One region of the Sphingobium sp. R-21 genome, then DNA from elsewhere that is predicted to be linked to it. Evidence: predicted binding sites of a transcription regulator. Region 1 holds the regulator's gene; the other holds the start of a gene.

The links. Region 1 encodes LexA, which represses DNA repair genes until DNA is damaged. Its sites were predicted from a motif close to GTTCCNCNCTTGTTCT; they were not measured.
Region 2: ACN9MX_RS06430 (ImuA family protein) is a predicted target of LexA. The motif match lies at 2,275-2,290, and genes of this name have one in related genera.

Annotation. Positions count from the first base shown of each region.
Region 1 is NZ_CP184375.1:1,084,112-1,089,424, forward strand. It holds gene ACN9MX_RS19535 (ComEC/Rec2 family competence protein) at 1-460, shown strand, start outside; gene ACN9MX_RS19540 (hypothetical protein) at 749-1,168, opposite strand; partial or broken gene ACN9MX_RS19545 (ComEC/Rec2 family competence protein) at 1,098-2,306, shown strand; gene lexA (transcriptional repressor LexA) at 2,297-2,983, opposite strand; gene ACN9MX_RS19555 (hypothetical protein) at 3,138-3,296, shown strand; gene glp (molybdopterin molybdotransferase MoeA) at 3,358-4,545, opposite strand; gene moaC (cyclic pyranopterin monophosphate synthase MoaC) at 4,542-5,027, opposite strand; gene trpC (indole-3-glycerol phosphate synthase TrpC) at 5,024-5,313, opposite strand, start outside.
Region 2 is NZ_CP184374.1:1,369,516-1,374,828, reverse strand. It holds gene ACN9MX_RS06440 (alpha-amylase family glycosyl hydrolase) at 1-416, opposite strand, end outside; gene ACN9MX_RS06435 (Na+/H+ antiporter) at 556-2,139, shown strand; gene ACN9MX_RS06430 (ImuA family protein) at 2,296-3,186, shown strand; gene ACN9MX_RS06425 (Y-family DNA polymerase) at 3,083-4,672, shown strand; gene ACN9MX_RS06420 (error-prone DNA polymerase) at 4,669-5,313, shown strand, end outside.

The DNA.
Region 1 (5,313 bases):
TACCAGGCTGATGCCGCCTGCGCCGCCCAGCTTGCCGGGCGGCTATGATTTTGCGCGCCGGGCCTATTTCGATGGTATCGGCGCAACCGGCCGTGCGCTGCCGCCCATCACGATCCTGCGACCCGCCACCACAGGTCCGCGCCTGAGAACGCGTTTGTTCGATCACATTCTGACGCGCGTTCCGGGCGAGGGGGCCGGCATTGCTGCTGCGCTGGCCACGGGTGATCAGGGTGCGATCATGCAAGCCGATGCGGAGGCGATGCGGCGGAGCGGCCTTGCGCATCTCCTGTCGATCAGCGGCCTGCATGTGACGGCACTGATCGGTGTGGTGATCTTTTTGCTGATGCGGCTGATGGCGCTCAGCCGCCGGGCAGCGCTTGATTGGCCGCTGATGCTCCTTGCGGCAGGCGGTGGAGCTTTGGCCGGCCTCGGTTATACGATCCTGACCAGTGCGTTATAGGAGTCAACACGCTAAAACCCTCAGAAATCCGTGGATCATGAAAATGTGCCCAGCGCCTTAGCCAGATATAATCATGCTCGCACCTAAGATGAGGCCAACCCCGTAGAACGCAGCAACGACCAAAAATAGAGAGGCGTTTCGTGACGGCTGGGTTCGCGCAATGGCGCTTTGATTGGCATGTTGCCTGATCGAAAGCCGAAAAGGAGACATGAGGCGAATGCCACCGCAAGAATGATCCCGATCACTTCCACTTAATTGGCTCCTGGCCTGTCAGTTTGGCGCTGCTGGCTATGTCGGGTTTGAAATGGCCTTTTCGTAATCGGCCACAAGCTGGTCGAACTTACGCTGCTCTTGACGAATTTGCCTTTTGCGCCAGTGGACGATGACCAGCATGGCGATTGCCATTAGGGCGCAAGTGGCTGCTAAATCAGGTGCCCCATCGCGGATCGCAAGCGCCGTATAAAAGAATAATATGAGCGCCAGCACCCACGCTGCGATGACGCAGAAGGTCGTGAGGCGCCAGTATAGAGGCGCTTCTGGTCGTCCGCTTTTGGGATCGAATGTGACTTTCTGTGTAAGGCTCCACATGGCCTGTGTTTGCCACAGAACACGGACACGGTGCCAGACCTGACTTTGTGGTCTTGTAGCCACTGGTGTTAACCATAACTTGCCTACCGGCGCCGAAGTGCCGACCGTGCGGTCCTGCATCGCTGCCCTGCTGGTGCTCGGAGGACTGGCGACGGGGCGGGATGCGATCACCCTCCGCCTGGTCGCGGCCGGTGCGCTGGTGGTGCTCGCCATATGGCCCGAAGCGTTGATGGGACCGAGTTTCCAGATGAGTTTCGCCGCCGTGGTCGCTCTGGTTTCACTGGGCGAGCATCCCGCTTTCCGACGCTTTGCAGCCGCGCGCGACGAGGCGGCATGGCGCCGGCTGGGGCGCAGTCTTGCGGGCATGTTGCTTACGGGTCTGGTGGTCGAACTGGTCCTCGCGCCGATCGCTCTGTTCCATTTTCACAAGGCGGGCATGCTGGGATCGGTCGCCAATCTGGTCGCCATACCCCTTACCACTCTGGTCGTCATGCCGCTGGAAGCGCTGGCCTTGCTGTTCGATCTGGGCGGGTGGGGCGCGCCCTTCTGGTGGCTTGCTGCGCGGGCGCTGGACCTGCTGCTGCTGGTGGCCCATGGCGTAGCATCCAGCCCATGGGCAGTGATGCTGACGCCCGCCCAATCCGGCGCTGTTTTCGGCCTCGTGATGCTCGGCATGCTGTGGTGCCTCCTATGGCGGAGTCACTGGCGCTGGGCGGGCCTGATGCCCGTTGCCGCAGGCGTGACCATGATCCTCGCAACCCCGATGCCTGGCATATTGATCAGCAGCGATGGCCGCCACGTCGCGGTTCGCACCGCAAGTGGCATGGCGATATTGCGGGCACGGGCTGGAAGTTACACACGCGACATGCTGGCGGAAAGCGCTGGTTACGGTGGCGCGTTGGAAGCATTGCCGGCGTTGCCCCAGGCACGTTGTTCGCTTGATCTCTGCGCCGTCCGCCTGATGGGCGGGGGACGGAAGTGGAACATTTTGCTCACCCGAAGCAATGTAAATATCGACCATGCGATATTGGCGCGGGATTGCGCCAATGCCGATATCGTCGTCAGTGACCGTAGACTGCCGGGCGCCTGCCGACCTCGCTGGTTGAAGGTGGACAGACGATTCCTCGCTCAGACCGGGGGGCTGGCCATCGATCTGGACCATGGTAGCGTGCGCAGCGCGAAAATGCGGAACGACGGGCATCCGTGGATTGCGCGACCTTCCCCTTGGCCGCGCCGGTCCGTACGCGGTCAGTTATAGCGTCGCAGCAGTCCGGCCAACTTGCCCTGAATGCGAACCTGACGCGGGTCGTAGATCTGCGGTTCATAGGCACTATTGGCAGGATCGAGTCTGACTTTGGGCCCTTCTCGCCGGAAATATTTGAGCGTCGCTTCATTTTCATCGATCAGAGCGACGACAATCTGCCCCTCCCGCGCGACTTCGGTGCGCTGGATAAGCGCGAAGTCGCCGTCGAGTATGCCTGCCTCGACCATGGAGTCCCCTGCGACTTCCAGCGCATAATGATCCCCGGTCCCAAGCAGTGCCGCGGGTACGGAGAGCATATTCTGTCCCTCCAATGCCTCTATCGGAACACCGGCCGCGATGCGGCCATGCAGGGGAATCTCCAATATGTCATTGGCGACGATCGGTGGTTTGCTCAAGGCAGGAGCAGTTGTCACCGGCGCCTTGGCAGGAACGACCAGCCTGGGCGCGCGATGCATGGCATCGGGCAGCTTGAGCACTTCAAGAGCGCGGGCACGATTGGGCAGGCGGCGGATGAAGCCGCGCTCCTCCAGCGCATTGATCAGGCGATGGATGCCGGATTTCGACCGCAGGTCCAGCGCTTCCTTCATCTCCTCGAAAGAAGGAGATACGCCTCCCTCTTCCAGCCGGATCTGGATGAAGCTCAGCAATTCCTGTTGCTTGGGTGTCAACATTTCGCCTGCCCTTCTTTGGAACGGATAGGGAACGCATAGGAAACGGAACGGGGCAAGTCAAGCGCCTAACGGTTCGCCGCGTTTATGGGAACGCGCGAGCAGCCGGGCCGTTTTCAAGCGTGCCTTCCCCGAAGAAGGTGAATAGGAGAGTAAGATGGCCAACCAGAACAACCAGGGCGGCGATCAACGTCGCGATCAGCAGGGCGGCGACCGTGCCAATCAGGGCGGACGCCAGCAACAGCAGGAAGACCAGCAGGGCCAAATGGGTGATGAGCGCCGTCAGGACAAGTCGCCCGGCAAGCAGCAGCGCTGAACAATCATCAGCTTTGCACTGGGAGGGGTCGCGTGGCGGCCCCTTTCCTTATGCAAGGGCCTTAGGCAAGGGGAAGCACCGTGACGGGATCGCCTGCCGCCGCCGGAGCGGAGCCTCCGGGGCGCAGGATGAGGCAGTCCGACATGGCCAGGGCGGCGGTGGCGGCGCTATCCTGCGACGTCACCGAAACGATGCCGGCTTCAGTGCGGAAGGCGCGAAGATAGTCGTCCCGTTCCCCCGTGGCGGGTAGTGGCGCTGCCAATGTCGCGACCGCGGTGCGCGGCAGGGGCGATGCCGCGCCCATCATGTGGCGGACCAGCGGCAGCAGGAACAGCGTCGCGGTTACGAAGGCTGATACCGGATTGCCGGGCAGGCCCAGGAAGATGGCGGAATCCAATGTCCCTGCCATCAGCGGCTTGCCCGGCCGCATGCGAATTTTCCAGAAATCGAGCGAGCCGCCAGCCTGGGCGAAGGCTGGACGGACGACATCATGGTCGCCGACCGACGCGCCGCCGGTCGAAACGATGATGTCGGCATCGGCATCGGCGGCGCGAGCAAAGGCCTGGGCCATGCCGGGCAGGTCATCTCGCACGATCCCCAGGTCGATGATGTCGCAGGGGAGGCTCGCAAGCAGGGCCGCCAGCATGGGTGCGTTAGATGACGGAAGCTGGCCTGGCTGCGTCGACGCGCCGGGCGGCACCAGTTCATTGCCGGTGGAGATCAACGCGACCCGCGCCCGGCGGGAAACGGGCAGTGCGCCATGCCCCGCCACTGCGGCAAGCGCGATCTGCGCGGGGCCAAGCGCGCTGCCGGCGGTCAGCAGGAGATCGTCCTTGCGGAAATCGGAGCCGGCCGAGCGGACATGGCGGCCCGCAGCCAGCGCCTCTTCGAGGCCGCGCAGCCTATTTCCTTCGCGGGCAGCATTTTCCTGGATCAATATGGCGTCTGCGCCCGGCGGCAAGGGCGCTCCGGTGAAGATGCGGCAAGCCTGGCCGGGCTCGATCGGCGGAGGAAGCGCCCCACCCGCCGCGCTTTCGGCAACCACCTGCCATGGCCCCGGCGATTCGGCGGCGCGAACGGCATAGCCGTCCATCGCAGAAAGGTCGGCCCAGGGCTGCTCGCGCAGTGCTGCGACATCTTCCATCAGCCAGCGTCCGGCGCAGGCGGCAACAGGCGCATGATCCGTCGGCAGCGGCCTTGCCAGCGCCATCAGGCGGTTCTGCGCCTCCGCAACGGGAAGCAGGCTCATACCGTGCCATCTTCCCTGGCTGTCCAGTCGCCGGACTTGCCGCCGCTCTTGGCCAGCAGGCGCACGTTGCTGATGATCATGCCCTTGTCCAGCGCCTTCGCCATGTCATAGACCGTCAGCAACGCGACCGATGCGGCGGTCAACGCCTCCATTTCCACGCCGGTCTGTCCGGCCGTCTTTGCGGTCGCCGTCACGGACACGCCGTTGCCGTCCAGGTCGAGGTCGACGCTGACGGAACTGAGCGCAATGGGGTGGCAGAGCGGGATCAGGTCGGAGGTCCGCTTGGCCGCCATGATACCGGCGACGCGGGCGACGGCCAGCACATCGCCCTTCTTCACCAAACCTTGCGCGATGGCCGCCGCCGCTTCGGCGCTCATGCTGATGCGGCCGCTCGCGACGGCCTTGCGCGCGGTTGTCGCCTTGGCGGAAACATCGACCATATGGGCCGATCCCTCCTCGTCCAGATGGGTGAGCTTGCTCATTGGCCGGTCAGCAGCTTGCGTGTGGCCGTTTCGACGTCCGCCTGTCTCATCAACGTTTCCCCCACCAGGAAGCAGCGGACGCCATGATCCGCCATGGCGATCAGGTCATCGTGGCTGCCGATACCACTTTCCGCGACGAAGGTGCAGCCTTCCGGAGCATAGCCGATCAATTCATATGTCCGGGCGAAATCGACGGTGAAGTCTCTAAGGTCGCGATTGTTGACGCCAATCAGGCGCGAGCGGAGTTTCATCGCCCGCTCCAGTTCCTGCGCGTCATGCACTTCGA
Region 2 (5,313 bases), on a different replicon from region 1:
GTTCCATCCGGCTTTGGATCCGCCCAGACATACCAGTCCGCCCTGGCATTGTCGCGGCTGGATCGGCTTTCGACGAACCAGGGGTGCTCATCGGACGTATGCGCCCAGACCTGATCGACGATGATGCGCAGGCCCAGTTCATGCGCCCGTGCCACCAGGGCGTCGAAATCCGCAAGCGTGCCGAAGATCGGGTCGACATCGCAATAGTCCGACACGTCATAGCCGAAATCGCGCATGGGGCTCTTGAAGAAGGGAGAAAGCCAGATGGCATCCACCCCAAGCGATGCGACATAGGGCAGATGCGCGGTGATGCCCGGAAGGTCGCCTATGCCGTCACCATTGGAATCGGCGAAGCTGCGGGGATAGATCTGGTAAATGGCGGCGCCGCGCCACCAGGGCAGTTTTTTCTCCGTCATGGGGCAGGACCACTCCACGCATTGATTGCATATATTGCCTTTCTGGATGGACTGTGGCGCTTTTCATAGGGGTCTTGATCGCCGCCCGCTTGGTCCGGGGTCCGCCAGCGGCTATCCAGCCCGATTGGAAGAGGGAGATATGCACCCGATGGAGATGTTCGAACTGGTGATCGTGATGCTGCTGGCGATCATCGTCCTGCATTATGCGGCCAACAGGCTGGGCCTGCCGCCGGCCGTCGCGCTGCTGGCCGGGGGCGCGCTGTTCGCCTTTTTGCCGGGCTTGCCGGTGATCTCGCTCGACCCGCAACTGGTGCTCGTGATCTTCCTGCCGCCGCTGTTGATGGATGGCGCCTGGTTCATCGCGCTGCGGCATCTTCGGCGGCATATGTTCGGCATAATGGCGCTTGCCCTGGGGGCGGTGGTCTTCACCACGGTCGTCGTGGCCGTGGTTGCGCACTGGCTGGTGCCGGGCCTGCCCTGGGCAGCCTGCGCGGCCCTGGGCGCCATTGTCTCGCCGCCTGACGCCGTGTCCGCCCGCGCCGTGTTGCAGCGTGTCCATTTGCCCCGCCGCCTCTCCATCCTGCTGGAAGGGGAAAGCCTGTTCAACGACGCCACGGGGCTGGTGCTCTTCCGCTTTGCCATAGCTGCGGTAGCCACTGGCGCCTTCAGCATGGTCGACGCCTTGCAGAGCTTCGTCATCCTGGCCGCGGGCGGCGCGCTGATCGGCATCGCCGTCGGTGCGCTCTGGGTGCTGGCGGTCAAGCGGCTGGACGACAAATATCTGATGATCGCTTCCTCGCTGCTGGCACCATGGGCGTCGTATCTGCTGGCGGAATCCATCCATGTCTCGGGCGTGATCGCGACGGTCACCACCGGCCTCATCTGCGGCTGGTACCAGCATGTCGTCTTCCCTGCCATGGTCAGGATGAACGGCACGGCCTTCTGGGCGGTGATGATCTTCCTGATGGAGGCTTTCGTGTTCCTCCTCATCGGATCTTCGCTGCGCGACGTGATCGAACGCGTCGGCGGTTTCGGGGTGGTGCTGGACGAGATGGCATTGCCTGTCCTGGCGATCCTGGCGGCGCTGACCGTCGCCCGTTTCCTCTGGGTTTTCGGATCGGATGCGGTGATCGCCGGGCTGAGGGCGACCGGCCTGTGCGGTTATCGACCGATGGGGTTCCGGGCGGCCACCATATTGGGCTGGGCGGGGATGCGCGGGGTGGTGACGCTGGCCGTGGCGCTCAGCGTCCCGGCGGACTTCCCCGGCCGCGACTTCATCCTGACGGCGTCTTTCGCTGTCATCATCGGCACCGTGCTGCTGCAGGGAACGACGCTGGGCGCCGTGATCCGGCTGGTGAAGCTGGAGGAACCGGAAAGCGACCGCCCGCGCATGACGATGAGCGAGGCCGAAGCCGCCATGGCACAGGCGCAGGTCGGTGTCGTGGAGCGGCACGCCTATGATGCGGAGGGCACGCTGCTTCATCCAAGGCTGCTCGAACGGTATCGGCGCCATGCCGAATTGTCGGCCGACTATGCCGGGCAGGAGGAACAGTTTTCGGAGACGCTCCATGCCCATTTCGATCTGGTGCTGAAGGCGATCGCCGCGGGTCGGGCGGAACTGCTGCGCCTCCACCGGACCGGAGAGATTGACGAAAAGACGCTTCAGGAACTGGAACGCGACCTGGATCTGGAGGAACTGAGCGCTCTTTCGGCCAAGGCATGACCTGCCGGAGCCTGGCCTCATCGCATAGGGCGGGCACATTCCCATAAACGCAGCGCGGCTGCATCGTCCGTCGCCCGCATCTTTCCGGCTCGTCCCTTGCGCGCCCGATTGACAGGACGCGTCATCGGGACGAAAAGAACAAATAGGGAACATTATATGGCTGAGTCGGTGAAGACCCTTGCTGCCCTCAGGCGGCATATCGCATCGCTGGAGAGCGTTCCAGCCGCGCAGCCGCATGCGCGCGTGGAAACCGGATATGCCCCGCTCGACCAGGCGCTGGATGGAGGTTTGGCGCGGGGCCGGGTGCATGAATTCTTCGCCGCGACGGAGGAAATGGCGGCGGCGGCAGGCCTGGCCTCCATCCTCGCGAGGTTGGCGGCAGGAGAAGCGCCTTTGCTCTGGCTGCGCACGGCGGCGGCCGGTCGATCCGGAGGGATGCTCTATGGCCCCGGATTGGCGGCATTGGGCATTGATCCGTCGCGGCTGCTGATCGGCATGATGGCCGATGATGCCATGCTGTTGCGGGCGGCGGTCGATGCGCTGCGTTGCCCCGCCTTGGGATCGCTGGTGGTGGAATTGCGCGGTCCGGCGCCCTTGCTCGACCTGACGGCCAGCCGACGGCTGGCGCTGGCGGCGGAGGCATCCGGCGTCACGGCCTTCATGCTGCGCGTGGGCGGCGATCCAGTGCCCAGCGCAGCGGACACGCGCTGGCGCGTGGCGGCGGCGCCCTCACCGACCCTGCCGGGAGGCGGGCCGGGCAGAAGCGCCTTCGACCTGTATCTGATGCGGCGACGGGCGGGGCGGGATGGGCTTGGCTGGCGGCTGGTCTGGGACAATGGCCTGGGCATGTTTGAACAGAGTGGAGGTGGGCGCGATGAACGCCATGACCTTGGAAAGAGCGCTTGGGAACAGGATGCCTGGGAACGGAATGGCAGCGGGCAGGATGCAGGCGGAAAGGACGGCGCAGGACGAGATCGGCAGACGCCGCTATCTGGCGCTGTGGTTCCCGTTCCTGCCGATCGACCGGCTGCGGATCGCGCGGCCTGATCTCTGGACGGCGCAGGGCGAAGGGCCGGGTGTCGTCGTTGAGCAGGTGCGCGGCGCGATGCGGCTCGCGACGCTCGACGCGGATGCCCTGGCACTGGGCCTGACGCCTGGCATGACGCTGGCCGATGCGCGTGCGCGCGAGCCCGATCTGCGCGTGTTCGATGCCGATCCCCATGGCGATCAGGATTGGCTGGAGCGGCTGTGCGACGGTTGCGCCCGCTATACGCCGGTGGCGGCGCTGGATTCGCCCTTCGGCCTGATGCTCGACATTACCGGCTGTGCGCATCTCTGGGGCGGCGAGGAGATGTTGGCGCGCGAAGCGACAGAACGGCTGGAGCGCCATGGCATGCGGGTGCGTCATGCCCTTGCCGGAACGGCGGAGGGTGCGCACGCCCTGTGCCGTTTTCCGGTCGGGGCGACGGCGGATGAGGATGCGGCGCTGCGACGCCTGCCGGTGGAGGCATTGCGGCTGGAGGAGGGAAGCGCGGTGGCGCTGCGTCGCGCGGGGCTTCGTACCGTGGGCGATCTGGCAGCGCGACCGGCGGCGGTGCTGGCGTCGCGCTTCGGCGAGGAGGCTGTGGATGCGCTGAATAACCTGCTCGGCCTTGGCCGGCGGCCGCTCGCACCCCGGCAGTTGCGCCCGGCGATCCGGATCGAGCGCCGTTTTGCCGAACCCATGGGCAGCACCGCCTTTGCCCTCAGGACGCTGGAGGAGATGGCGGCCGAGGCGGGGGATCGCCTCAGCGAACGCGGCCAGGGGGGGCGGCGCTTCGAGGCGCTGTTCTTTCGCAGCGATGGCCTTGCCTTTCCATTGCGGGTGGAAACGGGCCTGCCGGTGCGCGATGCGCCTGCGATCATGCGATTGGTGCAGGAACGGATCGATGCGCTGTCCGATCCGCTCGATCCCGGTTTCGGTTTCGACATGTTGCGCCTCACGGTGCCGCAGACAGAACCGATGGCGCCGACGCAACTGGCGCTGGAGGGTGGAGAAGCACGTCGCGAGGAAAGCGTCTCCGCCCTGGTCGACCGGCTGTCGATCCGGGCGGGCCGGGCGCGCATCCAGCGGCTTCATCCGAGGGACAGCCATATCCCCGAACAGGCCCAGCTTGCACTGCCCGCAGTGGAAAGCCGGGCGCCCATGAACTGGCCGCAAGGCGCGCAGGAGGAGCCGCCCATGCGCCCGCTCCATCTGTTCGATCCGCCCCAGCCGATCGATGTGGTGGCAGAGGTGCCCGACGGCCCGCCCCATCGTTTCCGGTGGCGCAAGGTATTGCATGAAGTGACGCGCTATGAAGGCCCCGAACGCATCGCGCCCCAATGGTGGACCGCCAGCGATGGCGCGCTGGAAGGCGAAAGCGTGGGGCTCACCCGCGATTATTACCGGGTCGAGGATGCGCGCGGACGGCGTTACTGGATTTTTCGTCATGGACTTTACGGCGCCGAGGCAGAGCATCCCGGCTGGTACATCCATGGCCTGTTCGCATGAAACGGCATGGCAAGGGGCCTGATCCGTCCAGGCCCAGATCCATCGACAGGCGCGAACGGAATGCGCTGGAGGCCGGGCGGGAAAAGGGGCGGCGCAAATCGCGCGGCGAGCCTCCGCCGGTCGGGCCGGAGGCGCCGCCCTTTGCCGAGTTGGTGGCGGCCACCAATTTCTCCTTCCTGCGCGGCGCGTCCCATCCGCAGGACATGGTGACATGCGCTATTGCCCAGGGGCTTGAAGGGTTGGGAATAGCCGACCGCAATAGCGTCGCCGGAGTAGTTCGCGCCCATGTCGCGCGCAAGCGTTGGCCCGAACGGATGCGCGCCGGCTTGCTGGAGGCGCGCAAGGAAGCGGGACAGCCGCTGGAACTCGATGCAGAGGAGGAGCGCGCCTGCCGGACCGACCTGCGGCTGATCGTCGGCGCCAGGCTGGTCTTCGTGGACGGCACGCCGGACATCGTCGCCTATCCGGCGACGCGGCGGGGCTGGGGCGAACTCACCAAATTGCTGACCGTCGGCAATCTCCGATCGGTGAAGGGCGATTGCATCCTGCGTTATGAGGATCTGACGGCCTATCTGGACGATCTGCTGCTGATCGTGATGCCTGGCTCGACCGCGACCCGGCAGACCGCGCATCGCCAGCCG